DNA from 2 places in the Rhizobium sp. 21-4511-3d genome. Region 1 is predicted to be linked to the other one. Evidence: predicted binding sites of a transcription regulator. Region 1 holds the regulator's gene; the other holds the start of a gene.
The links. The regulator LexA, encoded in region 1, represses DNA repair genes until DNA is damaged. The targets are predictions, from matches to a motif close to TGTTCNNNNTGTGTTCNG.
Positions count from the first base shown of each region.

Region 2: ACQZ5H_RS03475 (DNA polymerase IV) is a predicted target of LexA. The motif match lies at 3,010-3,027, and genes of this name have one in related genera.

Region 1 is NZ_JBNWCF010000001.1:981,410-989,036, reverse strand. It holds gene ACQZ5H_RS05390 (FtsB family cell division protein) at 1-277, opposite strand, end outside; gene eno (phosphopyruvate hydratase) at 422-1,696, opposite strand; gene kdsA (3-deoxy-8-phosphooctulonate synthase) at 1,861-2,706, opposite strand; gene ACQZ5H_RS05375 (VOC family protein) at 2,703-3,581, opposite strand; gene lexA (transcriptional repressor LexA) at 3,786-4,499, shown strand; gene ACQZ5H_RS05365 (ComEC/Rec2 family competence protein) at 4,480-6,939, opposite strand; gene gltA (citrate synthase) at 7,210-7,627, shown strand, end outside.
Region 2 is NZ_JBNWCF010000001.1:658,436-666,062, forward strand. It holds gene ACQZ5H_RS03470 (GNAT family N-acetyltransferase) at 1-1,714, shown strand, start outside; gene ACQZ5H_RS03475 (DNA polymerase IV) at 1,711-3,006, opposite strand; gene ACQZ5H_RS03480 (hypothetical protein) at 3,133-3,795, opposite strand; gene ACQZ5H_RS03485 (DUF3572 domain-containing protein) at 3,801-4,109, opposite strand; gene ACQZ5H_RS03490 (response regulator) at 4,245-4,616, shown strand; gene ACQZ5H_RS03495 (PleD family two-component system response regulator) at 4,635-6,008, shown strand; gene rpmG (50S ribosomal protein L33) at 6,769-6,936, opposite strand; gene ACQZ5H_RS03505 (MFS transporter) at 7,030-7,627, opposite strand, start outside.

The sequences.
Region 1 (7,627 bases):
ACATATTCAGCTGGTAACGGGCTTTCTCGTCCAGCATATCCTTGTCGAGAGAGCCATCACTCAGCAGCGCGACCTGCTGCTCGATATGCTCGCGCTTAGCCTTCAGCGTCGCCAACTCCTTCTCGCGTGCAATGCGCCGCTGCTCGAAGACTTCCGTGGCACGCAGGCCGTAATCGCCATGGATGCAATGATAGCCGAAATAGGAGAGAAAGGCGACCGTCATGGCCGGAACCACGAACCGGCCGATCTTCTTTTTCTTATGATGCTTTGTCCACATACGCACACATGCTCTAAAACGCATTACCTATGCGAAGAGAGTAGCGCTCAGAGATTAACCGTCCGTTGACTATGAATTCTTGCGGGCAAGAAAAAACCCGCGCCGGTGAAGCGCGGGTTTCAAGGCATTGAGCTTTAAGGGCTATCAGCCGCGGATGATCGAGCGGCCGGCATAGCGGGCCTGCGGGCCGAGGCCCTCTTCGATACGGATCAGTTGGTTGTATTTTGCAAGACGATCAGAGCGCGACAGCGAGCCGGTCTTGATCTGACCGCAGTTGGTGGCAACTGCGAGATCGGCGATCGTGGAATCTTCGGTTTCGCCCGAACGGTGCGACATGACAGCGGTGTAGGCTGCCTTGTGCGCGGTGTTGACGGCGTCGAGCGTCTCGGTCAGCGAGCCGATCTGGTTGACCTTGACGAGGATCGAGTTGGCAACGCCCATCTTGATGCCATCGCGCAGGCGGGCCGAGTTGGTGACGAACAGATCGTCGCCGACCAGCTGAACCTTCTTTCCAGCGAGATCGGTCAGGGCCTTCCAGCCATCCCAATCGTCTTCAGCCATGCCGTCTTCGATCGAGATGATCGGGTACTGGGCGGCGAGCTGTGCGAGGTATTCGGCCATGGCACCCGATTCCAGCGTGCGTCCCTCGCCTTCGAGAACGTACTTGCCGTCCTTGAAGAATTCGGTCGCTGCGCAGTCGAGGCCGAGATAGATGTCTTCGCCCGGCTTGTAGCCAGCCTTTTCGATCGACTTCATGATGAAGTCGAGGGCCTCAGGGGCGCTCTTCAGGCCCGGTGCGAAACCGCCTTCGTCACCGACGTTGGTGTTGTGGCCCTGAGCCGACAGTTCCTTCTTGAGGACGTGGAAGACTTCCGAGCCCATGCGGACGGCTTCGCGGATCGAGTCGGCGCCAACCGGCAGGATCATGAATTCCTGGAAGTCGATCGGGTTGTCTGCATGTGCGCCGCCGTTGATGATGTTCATCATCGGAACCGGCAGCAGGTGAGCGGAAGCGCCACCGACGTAGCGGTAAAGCGGCAGGCCGGCGGCCTGAGCGGCAGCCTTGGCGACAGCGAGCGAAACGCCGAGGATGGCGTTGGCGCCGAGACGCGACTTGTTCGGCGTGCCATCCAGCTCGATCATGATGTTGTCGATCTGGATCTGGTTTTCGGCATCGATGCCGCCGATGGCATCGAAGATCTCGGTGTTGGCGGCTTCGACAGCCTTTTCGACACCCTTGCCGAGATAGCGCTTGCCGCCATCGCGAACTTCAACGGCTTCATGCGCGCCGGTCGAAGCGCCCGACGGAACAGCCGCACGGCCCATGCTGCCATCTTCGAGATAGACGTCGACTTCGACGGTGGGGTTGCCACGGCTATCGAGGATCTCGCGGGCGATGATATCGGTAATTGCAGTCATGGGTTTCTTCCTGCTCGGTGGGTGGATAAATCGTTTGAAATCGTCTTAATCGAAGGCACGCAGATTGCAATGGCGTTTTCACAGCCGTTTTTGAGCCGCCTAACATGCCTTCGTTTCAGGCCACCTGCGTGGCCTATTACAAGATCATGTCAGCCTTTTGAACGTCAGGCCGACTTTGCGATCGCATCGAAGGCCAGAAGCTTTTCGAGAAGCCGCGGCATGTCCTTCAGATAGACCATATTCGGGCCATCCGACGGCGCATTGTCAGGATCCTCATGCGTCTCGACGAAGACGCCGGCAACGCCGACGGCGACGGCCGCACGCGCCAAGGTCTCGACGAATTCGCGCTGGCCGCCACTCGATCCGCCCTGCCCGCCCGGCTGCTGCACCGAATGCGTGGCATCGAAGATCACAGGCGCGCCCATGGCCGCCATGATCGGCAGCGAGCGCATGTCGGAGACCAGCGTGTTGTAGCCGAAGGAAGCACCGCGCTCGCAGAGCAGGATGTTCGGGTTGCCCGTCTCATTGAGCTTGGCGAGAACGTTCTTCATGTCCCACGGAGCCAGGAACTGGCCCTTCTTGACGTTGACGGCGCGGCCGGTCTTGGCCGCAGCAACGAGAAGGTCGGTCTGGCGAGAGAGGAAGGCCGGGATCTGCAGGATGTCGACGACGGTTGCGACCTCTGCACACTGCTCCTCGGTATGAATGTCCGTCAGAACCGGGAAGCCGAATTCCTTCTTCAGATCAGAGAAGACTTCGAGCGACTTGTCGAGGCCGATGCCGCGCTGCGCCGAGAGCGAGGTGCGGTTGGCCTTGTCGAAGGAAGACTTGTAGACGAGGCCGATGCCGAGCTTCTTGCAGAGTTCGCTCAGAACACCGGCGATCATGAAGGCATGTTCGCGGCTTTCCATCTGACAGGGGCCAGCGATGATCGACAGCTTGCCGGCATTGGAAAAGGTAACGCGGCCAGCGCCTTCGCCGACGGCGACTTCTGCATTGGTGTTGCTCATTGGGTCTCCTCGAAGGCGAAGATCGCGCCTTGTCCCGGCGCCGGCTTCACCAATAGACGATTGTTCATATTCACGTAGGTGATCCCGTTAGCAGCCAAATGCGCCGCTGTCACGGCCAGATCAGCGACCGCAAAGACGATTGCCCGCGCCCGCAGGCCGTTATCGGTGCCAAGCGGCTCGACATCGAAATAGGCCTCCATCCCTTCTTCGGAATAGATGACGATCCGGACATTGCTGAGAGCGAAGGAAAGGCCGAAGGCGGCCTCACCGGGCGCCACGCCGCCGGTTGCCGTCTGCAACAGCGACGCGAAGGCATCGGGCTCCTCTGCGCTGAGCGCGATCTCGACGATGCCGAGAACGCCGTTGGCATGAGTCTCCAGCGCCTTGCGATCGGCCGGAAAGGCGTTGATCCGCTGGCAGGCGAAGAAGAAGACATCGGGCGCCCTCAGATCGGCGGCAAAGGCGAGCTTGAAGGCGCCGGTCGCCTGCGTTCCATCGGGCATGACGATCGGGCGCGAGAACTCCACCATGTCACCGCCGCTCAGCTGCGCGCCATCATAGGCGGCCCTGTCCGCATCGGCATCGTCAGTACCGAAGACGACCGCCGAGAATCCATCATCGCCGCAGCGGAAGCGGAAGGCCTGGTCGCGGGCGATAAAGCTGTTGCCCTTGGCGGCGGCGGCATCGCACTCCGTCTGGCTCGCGATGCCGAGCGGCTCAAGATAGGTCTTGTCGGCGAGGAAGACGCAGGCATTCTCCGTTCCGAATGGATGGCGGCCACTGGCAGCGACGGTGAAACCGAGACGGCCGAGTCGCTCGCGGGCGACATCGATATGGGTGACGGGCAGTACCAGATGATCGAGCGGATGCGTCATGGCGGTTCCCTCCGGTGAAGCCGGCAGAGATTTGCACGCCGCGCCGGGCAAAGCGCAAGCGCGGATAACCAATCCGGCAAAGAAACTTTCAAAAATGACGAAAAATGATGGGAAGTTTTACCAATATTTAGGCACTTGCGGAACACATATGGAACATATAGTGTCCGTTCTGGCTTTGTTTCACGAATCTGGGGAAAGACTTCGATGCTGACGCGCAAACAACAGGAGCTTCTCCTCTTCATTCACGAGCGGATGAAGGAGTCCGGCGTACCGCCGTCCTTCGACGAAATGAAGGATGCGCTCGACCTCGCCTCTAAGTCGGGCATTCATCGCCTGATCACAGCGCTCGAAGAGCGCGGCTTCATTCGCCGCCTACCGAACCGCGCCCGCGCACTGGAAGTCATCAAGCTGCCCGAGGCCTACAGCCCCAGCATCCAGCCGCGCCGCGGCTTCTCGCCAAGCGTCATCGAAGGCAGCCTCGGCAAGCCGCAGCCCGTCGCGCCGCCGAAGCCGGCGAACGAAGACAATAGCAGCTCGATCTCGGTTCCTGTCATGGGCCGCATCGCCGCCGGTGTGCCGATTTCCGCGATCCAGCAGAACACCCATGACATCACCGTTCCCGCCGACATGCTCGGAAACGGCGAGCACTACGCTCTTGAAGTCAAGGGCGACTCGATGATCGAGGCCGGCATTTTCGACGGCGACACGGTGATCATCCGCAATACCAATACCGCCAATGCCGGTGATATCGTCGTCGCCCTCGTCGACGATGAAGAAGCAACGCTGAAGCGCTTCCGCCGCAAGGGCGCATCGATCGCACTCGAAGCTGCCAACCCGGCTTACGAAACGCGTATCTTCGGGCCTGACCGCGTCAAGGTTCAGGGCAAGCTTGTCGGCCTTATCCGCCGCTATCACTGACGGCGATTTCATCACCGTCAAAAGTGCCGCTGCGCCAATCATAGGCGCGGTGGCGGGTCCAGGGGCGATCGAGATCCTCGAAGGATGCGGTGACTGCTGCAGCGCCTCCATCGAAGCGCAACTCGACAGAGCCTGTCTTTCTTAAAGTAGCGCCGGTAAAAAGCAGTGCGCCAGAGCGGCAGCTTTCGAGCCGCAGGCGCACCGGTGTGACGACGATATCGGATGCATCGCAGGCGGGGCCGAGGTAAGCGGCATTGTCGATGACCGTCAGCACCGAGCCGTTCTCCAGCTTTGCCGTGCACCAGGCTTTCTTTACGCAGGAAAACCGCTCTTCCCTGGCATTGGCCGCAATGGCGCTCTGCGCTTCCTGCTGTTGCGCTGATGTCAGCCTCAATCTTTCACCCGGCGGCGCGGTCGGGACCGATGTCGATGCCGATGCCGATGTGATAAAGATCGGCTCGCGATGGCTGTCCAGCACCAGAGCCCGTTTCCACTGATCGAAGATGAAACCCGGCGGGCGCTCGCGATTGGTAGCGATTGTGCTGGAACCGACGATCCCCGCCATGCTGCCGTCCTCAGCAATGACGATCTTCGGCGGCGGCTTCTCGGGAAGCATGACGACCACAAGCGTCGACAGGGCCATGATTGCCGTGCCGATATGCCTCAGCCGGGTGCGCAGCAGGGTCAGTAACAGGAAGCCCGCGACCGCGGCCGGGAAATACCAGGCAGGCAATCGGCCGACGCCGATATCACCTCCCCAGGACGAGACGGTCTTGGCGATCGCGATCACCAGATCGAGACCGAAGCCGACCACCTGCCAGGCCCAGGCATCCAGCCCGAACGGCATCAACAGCATTGCAAACAGCCCGGCCGGCATGATGACGAAGGAGATGACGGGCATGGCGGCGAGATTGGCAGGCAGGCCATAGGCCGTCAGCCGGTGAAAATGCTCGATCGAAAACAGCGCCGTCGAGAAACCGCCGATGACGGAGGTGAGCAGGATGCCGCCGAAGAAGCCGGCCGCCGATGACATGAGCCTGACGAGGCGCAATTTCGCAAAGGGCTTGTCGCGGGCCGGCCGCTCCTTCCAGAGCGCATAGCCGGCGACCAGCGCCAGCGTCGCGGCAAAGGACATCTGAAAGCTCGGCCCCATGATTTCTGAGGGCGAGATGGCGATGATGATCAGCGCCGAGAGCGCCACGTTGCGCAAACTGATCGACGGCCGGTCGAAGAACACCGCCGTCAGCATGATCGCCATCATGATGAAGGCGCGTTCGGCGGAAACCGCGAAGCCGGAAATCAGGAAATAGGCGGTGACGGCCGCAAGCGCTCCGGCAGCCGCGATCTTCTTGACCGGGTAGGCCTGGGCGACGGACGGAAACAGGCTGAGCAGCGTGCGGAACCCGACGAAGAAGATGCCGGCAGACAGCGCCATGTTGAGGCCCGATATGGCGATGATATGCGCGAGGCCTGATTGCCGGAGTGCCTCCGTAGTTTCTGCCGAAATCGCCCGCCGCTCGTCGGTCACGAGCGCGGCAGCGAAAGCGCCAGTATCGCCGGGCAAAATGCCCCTGATGCGATCGCCGATGCCGCTTCTCAACCGGTAGAGCCACTCGAAGGCGCTGTCGGTCAGCGAATGCTCGTCTGCGGCCCCCGGCCTCACCGCCGCCGGCGCCCCATAGAAAAACCCATTGGCGCCAACGCGATCGAAATAGGATGAGAACGAGAAGTCGTTGAGACCGGGGAGTGCCGGACCGGAGGGTGGCGTCAGCCGCGCCCTGCCCTTCACCCAGGTTCCCGTCTCGAACTCGGACTTGGCGCCGCGGGCGATGACAGTCACCCGGGCGGGCGGGCGTTTCACCACCGGGTTTTCGGTTGCGCGCAATGACAGCACGTAGCGCCAGCCGCCGCGGCCGTCGCTTTCCCGGCGCTCGACCCGTCCTGTGAGCGTCGTCGTCACGGCGGAATCAAGCAGGATGGTCTCGGCTCTCCACGTTTCGAATTGCGCAGTCGCGACGCCTGCCGCGACCAACGTCAATGCGGCGATCACGACGCGCATCCCCTCCCGCGCCCGATCGGTCACGATCATGAGAGTGAACAGCACCGCGATGAAGAAGAGCGGTATAATTGGCGAAACGCCATTGCCGGCCGCAAACCACGCCACGGCACCAAAGCCGAGCGCAACCGGCGCGAAGAGCATTCGGCCACCGTAGGCGAGCTCTTCGTCGGCGCATTTCGGGATGGCGCCTATCGCGCGCCTGAAGGATGATCGGAGTCGATAAGCGCTGAGCGTGGCCGGTGAGTGCCGCATCGGCACGGGCGAGAGGCCAGAATAGGCGCGCGCTGGCTCAAGATGCGGCAATTTGGCCGCATCCTCCGAAAGTTCCAGGCTGATCTCGCTGCTTTTCAACCCCGGCATGTAAAGAGCCTTGCGACCCATTAAAATACAACCAAGATGCAACCCTGCGCGCGTTTCAGCAACAATAATCGATTGAAAAAACGCAAAAAATCGTGAGTGCAAAAAGCCTAAATAAATCATCGGCTTCCGCTATGCGTTTACAGCATCGCAGGAGTGCCTAAAAGTTGATACTGCGATGCACAAAATGGCGTCACGGTAACTTGGCATTAGGCGCGCTATCATATAGCAATCTGAGCGGACGCTTAACCCTATGGCGCTTTTATGGCGCCGCCGCCAATTTGGAGGATCAGAATGACGGATCAAAGCGCAACAATCAAAATCGGCGACAAGTCCGCCAATCTTTCCGTAAAGAGCGGAACGATTGGGCCAGATGTCATCGATATCGGCGCACTCTACAAAAACACCGGCTCCTTCACGTACGATCCTGGTTTCACCTCGACCGCATCCTGTGAATCGAAGATCACCTACATCGATGGCGATGAGGGCGTTCTCTTGCACCGCGGCTATCCGATCGAGCAGCTGGCCGAGCACGGCGACTTCCTGGAAGTCTGCTATCTCCTGCTTTACGGCGAACTGCCGACGGCAGCTCAGAAGAAGGACTTCGACCACCGCGTGACGCACCACACGATGGTGCACGAACAGATGAGCCGCTTCTTCACCGGCTTCCGCCGTGATGCGCATCCGATGGCCGTCATGTGCGGCTGTGTCG
Region 2 (7,627 bases), 320 kb from region 1:
ATCCGCGTTCGACGAGCTCGACAGACTGCGCCCGGATTGGGAGGCCGTCTACGATGCCGATCCGGAATCGCATTATTTCATGTCCTGGAACTGGATGCGGCGCTATCTGGAAACGCGCGGCAACTGGCATGTTCTGGCGGCGAGACCTGCCGAAGGCGCGCCCTATGTCGCCTTCCTGCCGCTGCAGATCCGCCTGGATTTCGAGCCCGGCCACGGCTTCTACAATGCCATTCACATGGCCGGCATGCCGTTCTCCGTCTATAGCGGCATCCTCTCGCTGCCGGAGCAGATGAGCGATGCGATGGCCGCCTTCGCCGCCAGCCTGCGGACCTTCAACTGGCGCCGCTTCAATCTCGATGAAATCTATCTCTCGGACGAGCGCCTGCAGGCGCTGATCGGCAGCTTTCCGCGCGCCGATTTCGTCCCGGCAAAGGTGGTCCGCGCCAGCCATATCACCGATGCCGGCGAAGACATCGATCACGACGCCTATGTCTATATTCCGCTGGAGGATGATTTCGAGACTTTCCTCAGCACCCGTCTCAGCCCCAAGACGCGCCGTAATGCGCGATGGGCGCTGCGCGACCTTGCGAACGGCAAGCACGGGATGCACATCACCCACACGACATCAGAGACATTCGAGCAGAACCTCGAAACCTTCTACGCCATGTGGAATGCGCAATGGGGTGCGCGCCAGCCGGAATATGCGGCGGGGATCATTGATGGTTGCCGCAAGATGCTGCGCGGTTCCTTCGACGACGGATCGCTTTTCGTGCCGGTACTCTGGGAGGAGGACAGGGCGGTTGCCGCGCAGATCCTCTATCTCGACCACAAGAAGAAGACGATGCACTGCTTCATCGGCGGCCGGGATAGCGAGGCGCAGTCTCACAGCCCGGGCTTCGCGCTGCATTGCTACTGCCTGCGCTGGGCGATCGAGAACGGCTTTCGTGTCTATGACTTCGGTACCGGCGATTACTCCTACAAGTTCACGTTCGGTGCTGATCAGCACCAGGTCGAGCGCCGCCGGGTGATGACGGTCTCGGAGCGCAATATCGGCGATCGCCTCGATCCGCGATCGCTGGATGCCGTCTGCACGCGCGCCTCGCATATGGCTGCGAAGGGTGATCTGGAGAATGCGGCGCTCTGCTGCCGGCAGATCCTTGCGGCCGATCCGGATCATGCGCGCGGCCGTGCCCTCTGGGCCAATCTCGAAGCCGTCCGCCGCCGGCCGGCCAATGCGAGCGAGCTCGATGCGCTGATGCAGACGGCCGTCAACGATCACCGTCAGGGCGCGCTCGATCGGGCCGCGTCAGGCTATCGCCGCGTCATCGAGGCCGAGCCCGCTCATTTCGCCGCCCATCATCAGCTGGCGTTAGTCCTGCTGCAGCAGGGCAGGTTCGAGGCGGCGCAGACAGAGGTGGCCGAGGCACTGGCGCTACGGCCGGAAGATGCCGCCGCCCATTGCACTTGCGGCAACATCCTTGCGGCCCTGAAGCGCGATGAGGCGGCGCTGGCGAGCTATGACCGGGCGATCGCCCTGTCGCCCGGCTATGCCACGGCCTTCAACAATCGCGGCAATGTCCTGCGCCGCATGGGCCGTCTCGAGGACGCCGTCGAGAGCTATTCGCATGCTCTTGAAAGGGCACCGGATTACGCGCAGGCGGCATTGAACAAGGCAGCCGTTCTCGCCGAACTGCACGCGGTAGAACCTGTCTAGCGCTCGCGCTTGCCGCCGCCGAATGTATAGCCGGTCTCGACCGTGCCCTTGCCGAACTTGTCGCGCAGCTTGTCCATCGCCGCTTCCGCCGCCGCGCGCCGTGTCGACTGGTGGTCGATCAGGTCGGGCGGATCGGCGCGGCCGGGATCGCAGAGATCGCTGACGCCGATGCCGATCAGGCGGAATTTCGTGCCGTCGGTCTCCTTCTCCAGAAGCTCGATGCCGGTGCGAAATATGCGGTCGGCAAGCTGGGTCGGGTCTTCGAGGCGCCGGTTGCGCGTCCGGAGCTTGAAGTCCGCGGTCTTCATCTTCAGCACCACGGTATGCCCGGCGATGTCATCCTTCTTCAGCCGCCAGGAGACCTTCTCGGAGAGATTGCGCAGGATCGGCACCAGATCGTCGTACCGCGAGATGTCCTCGAAGAATGTCGTCTCCGCCGAGACGCTCTTTGCCGCCTCGTTCAGATGCACCTCACGGTCGTCGATGCCGCGCGAGAGACGGGCGAGGCGCTGGCCCATGCTGCCGTAGCGGCGCATCAGGTCGGTCTCTTCCATCTGCTGCAGCTGCCCGATCGTGCGGATGCCGTCGGATTCCAGCGTGGCGGCAAATGCCTTGCCGACGCCCCAGATCGTGGTGACGGGGCGAGGCGCCAGAAATTCGACCGCTTCCTCGCGGCCGATCACCGAAAATCCCCGCGGCTTCTGCAGGTCGGAGGCGACCTTCGCCAGGAACTTGCAATAGGAAAGCCCGACGGAAACGGTGATGCCGACCTCCTTTTCGACGCGCCGGGCGAATTTCGCCAGCGTGCGGGCAGGGGGATCGTGGTGCAGGCGCTCGGTGCCGCCGAGTTCCAGGAAGGCCTCGTCGATCGACAGCGGCTGCACCAGCGGCGTCAGCTCCTGCATCATGCTGCGAACCTCGCGGCCGACTCTGCCGTACTTCTCCATGTCGGGCCGGATGACGACCGCCTGCGGGCAGGCCTCGAGCGCCTTGAACATCGGCATGGCCGAACGCACACCATGGATACGGGCGATATAGCAGGCGGTGGAGACGACACCGCGCTTGCCGCCGCCGATGATCACGGGCTTGTCCGCAAGCTCCGGATTGTCGCGTTTCTCGACAGCCGCATAGAAGGCGTCGCAGTCGATATGCGCCAGCGTCAGTCCGTAGAGTTCCTTGTGTCGCACCACGCGCGGGCTGCCGCAGGCCGTGCAACGGCGCGCTTCGCCCTTCTGCTCGGCAAGGCAGTCGCGACAGAAGCCGTGTGTCTTGTCAGGCGCAGGGTGAGTCATCGCTGGAACAAATGTTGAACATGGCGACTTTACGCTCTAAGCTTTCGAGTCTCAAGACAAGAGGAGCAGCCAGGCGTTGGATATCAGACGGCATTTTGAGGCCGTTTCATCGATGGGGGTAGACAGTCAGCCGCGGGCAGGGGCTGGCGGCAGCGACAGATGTTCGCCGATATGGGCGGCGGCTTCTTCCCATCCCGCAACCTTGGCAATGCCATCCATGGCGGAGGGCGCGAAGCGATGAATCTCCGATACCGGCATCAGATGCAGCAGCAGGCAGCGATCGACATGCTCGTGCACGGAATGCAGGTTGCGCACCATGTCGTCGATGAAGACGACGGGCAGGTCGCGGGCGCCATGCAGGGCCTTGACGATCGGCCCCTTCGGCTGCAGCGAGGCGAGCAGCGGATAGTCGAGTTCGAACCGGTCGAGCAGCCGGCGGCGCTGGTCGCGATAGACGGGCGGCATGGCAGTGAGCAGAACGATATCGGCTGTCGCAGACAGCACGGCAAGGCTCTCCCCCGCAAGCGCCAGCGGCGCCTGCCAGTCTTCCTGCCGCTCGAAAAAGGTCTCGATCAAGCGGCTGACTGTCACGTCATCGGCTGGCGCGCCATCCGCCGTCTCGATATTCCCATGCAGCTTGAAGGAGCGCGGCACCAGTCGGTAGCCCTCGCTGACCAGAAAGCGCTCGAACGGCACGATGAATTGCAACACGACGTCGTCGACATCGCAGACGATCAGCGGCCTGTCGCCGAGGCGTACATGGGATGTGTCGAGACCGTCGATCAGCATCGGTTTCAATACTGCCCGGAATCGAGGCCTGGCGACGAGAAGTGCTGCCAGGCAGCCGTCAGCGCTTCCGGCGGTGTCTCGGTGGCCTGGCAGAATGCCATGGCTGTCGGCTCGTGCTGCATGACGAAATCGAGCATGCCGGAGAGGAAGCCCGGATCGTTGATGGCGTTGCGCACCTGCACCGGCTCGACGCCTGTCAGCGCCAGGAATCGCGAGAACATGTCGGGTTCGTTGGCGAGCCAGCCAAGTACGGCAATCGCCGTTTCATGCGGATCTCTGGCGAGTTGTTTCGAAGTCTTGAAGTTGCTTTGCATTTCGCTGGGTAAGTTACCTTTTTTTCAACCAAATACCGGTAGCTTGCCGCTATCGGTTTCGTCGAGCCGCGCGTTCGCATGTCGCTTCACGTCAGGCGGACATTTGCAGGGACGGAACATAGGAACGAGCTTGCCATGCCCAAACAGGTGATGATTGTAGAAGATAACGAGCTCAACATGAAGCTCTTTCGCGACCTGATCGAGGCATCCGGATACTCGACGATCCAGACCCGAAATGGCATGGAAGCGCTTGATCTTGCTCGCAAACATCGTCCGGACCTGATCCTGATGGACATCCAGCTGCCGGAAGTTTCCGGGCTTGAGGTGACCAAGTGGCTGAAGGAAGACGACGAGCTGCACGTCATTCCCGTCATCGCCGTCACCGCCTTTGCGATGAAGGGCGATGAGGAGCGTATCCGCCAGGGCGGTTGCGAGGCCTATGTCTCAAAACCGATCTCCGTCCCGAAATTCATCGAAACGATCAAGACCTATCTCGGCGATGCCTAGCGCATCGGAAAGAAGCCTATGACTGCGCGCATTCTGGTTGTTGACGATATTCCGGCAAACGTGAAGCTGCTCGAAGCGCGGCTGGTCGCGGAGTATTTCGATGTCCTGACGGCTGCCGACGGCTATGAGGCGCTGGCGATCTGCGAGCGCAACCAGGTCGATATCATTCTTCTCGACGTGATGATGCCGGGCCTCAACGGTTTCGAGGTCTGCGAGCGGCTGAAGGCCAACCAGAAGACCTCGCATATTCCTGTCGTCATGGTCACCGCGCTCGATCAGCCGGCCGACCGCGTGCGCGGCCTGAAGGCGGGTGCCGACGACTTCCTGACCAAGCCGGTCAACGACCTGCAGCTGATCTCGCGGGTGAAGAGCCTGCTGCGCCTGAAGACGCTGAGCGATGAACTGCGCATCCGCGCCGAGACGGCGCAGACGATGGGTATCGACGATCTCTTGCGGACGGGTGAGGGGCGTGCCGAAGATGCAGGCCAGGTCCTGCTCGTCGATGGCCGCGCCAATTCCCAGGAACGCATCATCAGGACGCTGAAGCCGATCGCCGACATCACGGCAATCTCGGATCCGCAGGCGGCCCTTTTCGAAGCTGCGGAAAACGCCTTCGAACTCGTCATCGTCAATACCAACTTCGACGACTACGATCCGCTGCGCCTCTGCTCGCAGTTCCGTTCGCTGGAGCGCACGCGCTTCCTGCCGATCCTGATCGTCACCGATCAGGGCGATGACGAGATGGTCATCCGGGCGCTCGATCTCGGGGTCAACGATTATATCGTCCGCCCGCTGGATCCGAACGAGCTGGTCGCCCGCAGCCTGACGCAGATCCGCCGCAAGCGCTTTAACGACCGCCTGCGCGCCAGCGTCAAGCAGACGATTGAGCTCGCCGTCACCGATGCGCTGACCGGCCTCAACAATCGCCGCTATCTCGACAATCACCTGAACGTGCTGTTCAACCGCTCGATGGCGCGCGGCAAGCCGCTCTCGGTGCTGATCACCGATATCGACCGCTTCAAGCAGGTCAACGACACCTACGGTCACGATGCCGGCGACGAGGTGCTCAAGGAATTCGCCAACCGCATCCGCTCCACGGTGCGCGGCGCCGATCTCGCCTGCCGCTACGGCGGCGAGGAATTTGTCATCATCATGCCCGATACCTCGCCCGAGGTGGCTGCCGCCGTTGCCGAGCGCCTGCGTGCATCGGTCGAGACCAGCGGCTTCACGCTGAAGTCAACCGGCGAAGAGTTGAAAGTCACCGCGTCCTTCGGTATCGCCTCTCGTCTGTCGAGCGTACTGACGCCCGATCAGCTGATGAAGCAGGCCGATCTCGCGCTTTATGAAGCGAAGAATACTGGCCGCAACCGAGTCGTTGCTGCAGCGGCCTGACGCCGGAGCGCCTTTGCCGCGTAGGTTATCCTCAGTTTCCACTGGTGGCGGCGAAAGATTAACAAATTTTAATAATGCCGCCGCCAAAGCGCCGGGCGTTTTTCAACCAAATACCCCAAAAATGGAGAGGACGCCTGATCGTCCAATTTGAGGGTAATTTGTGCTCATTTTCACGAATAGAATCAATCTAAGTATCGCGTGTAAAGCATAGCTGCCGCAATTTATAGAGTTATCGTGGTATTACTATTCGGCGAGATGTAACGCGTTCGCCTGACGTAACGGAAGATCGCCATAATTGTACTGATGTATATTTATGGTTATATTCAATCGCGTTTTTCTTCATCAAGTAAAGAAACGTGATTCGTTGTTTTCGGGCCTGCCCCAAAATTGGACTTTTAACCATAGAAGCAAGCTAAGAAATCTAATCATTAAGAATTTGTTGATTTTCTTTCATTTTCGGGCAAATTATCGAGCCATAAGAAAAGCGCTCCCGGAACCGGGAGGCCGAGATACCCCATGATGCTCAGGTCCGCCGCATCTCCTGGGTCGTGGGGTCGGTCGGCTAGTTCGCAACCTTAAGCGGTTCCTCGTGCCGCGTTGCTTGCTGGCCGACCCCCTTTCGTAAAAACGCCGCCCTTGCCGATAGATCGGTAGGGCGGCGTTTTTGTTTGCGCTAACATTTCCCGCGATGAGAGACCTTAAAACGAAAAAGGCGCGCAGCCGTTGGGCGCGCGCCTTTTTAAAACCCAGGGATCAAGAATTACTTGATCTTGGTTTCCTTGAACTCGACATGCTTCTTAGCAATCGGGTCGTACTTGGTCTTCGTCATCTTGTCCGTCATCGTACGGCTGTTCTTCGTCGTGACGTAGAAGAAACCGGTGTCGGCCGTCGACAGCAGCTTGATCTTGATTGTGGTAGCCTTGGCCATGGTCGTCCTGCCTTTAATAAAATGAAAGCCGTGGCAAGCCGGATGGGCTCCACGGCAAATTCTGGCGCGAAACTACGAATCCCGCCCGAAAAGTCAACCCCGCTTTCTAATGAAAAGCAGTCTTATGCTTGAAAGCACCGCATATATCCCGAAGAAACCGGCAATTGCCCAGGCAAAACCGTTATTCCCGGCGACATCGATGGCCGCGCCGATAACCTGTGGACCGGCAACGGTGCCGACGGCGTAACAGAAGACAAAGGCGGCATTGGCAGCCGCTAGGTCCGAACCCGTCAGGCGCGAGCCCAGGTGGCTGAGACCAACCGTATAGAGACCGGCCACACAGCCGCCCCAGAAGAGCAGCACGCCCGCCATCATCGCCCAGCTATGGACGAGCAGGGGCAGCATCAGCGAGCCTATCAGGCCCATTGTGGCCATAGCCGCCAGCAGCGGCCGCTTGTCCTTCATGCGATCGGAAAGAAGCCCGACGGGGATCTGGAAGATGACGTTACCGATTCCCATCACGGTCAGCAGCAGGGCGGCCTGCGATTCGGTAAAGGCGGCGCGCGTCGCATAGATCGGGAAAAGCGCCAGGCCACCGGCCTCGACCGCGCCGAAGATGAAGACGGCAGCCGTCGCGCTTGGCACCAGGAAGACGTAGCGCATGAAATGCAGCTCCGGCTTCTCTTCGAGC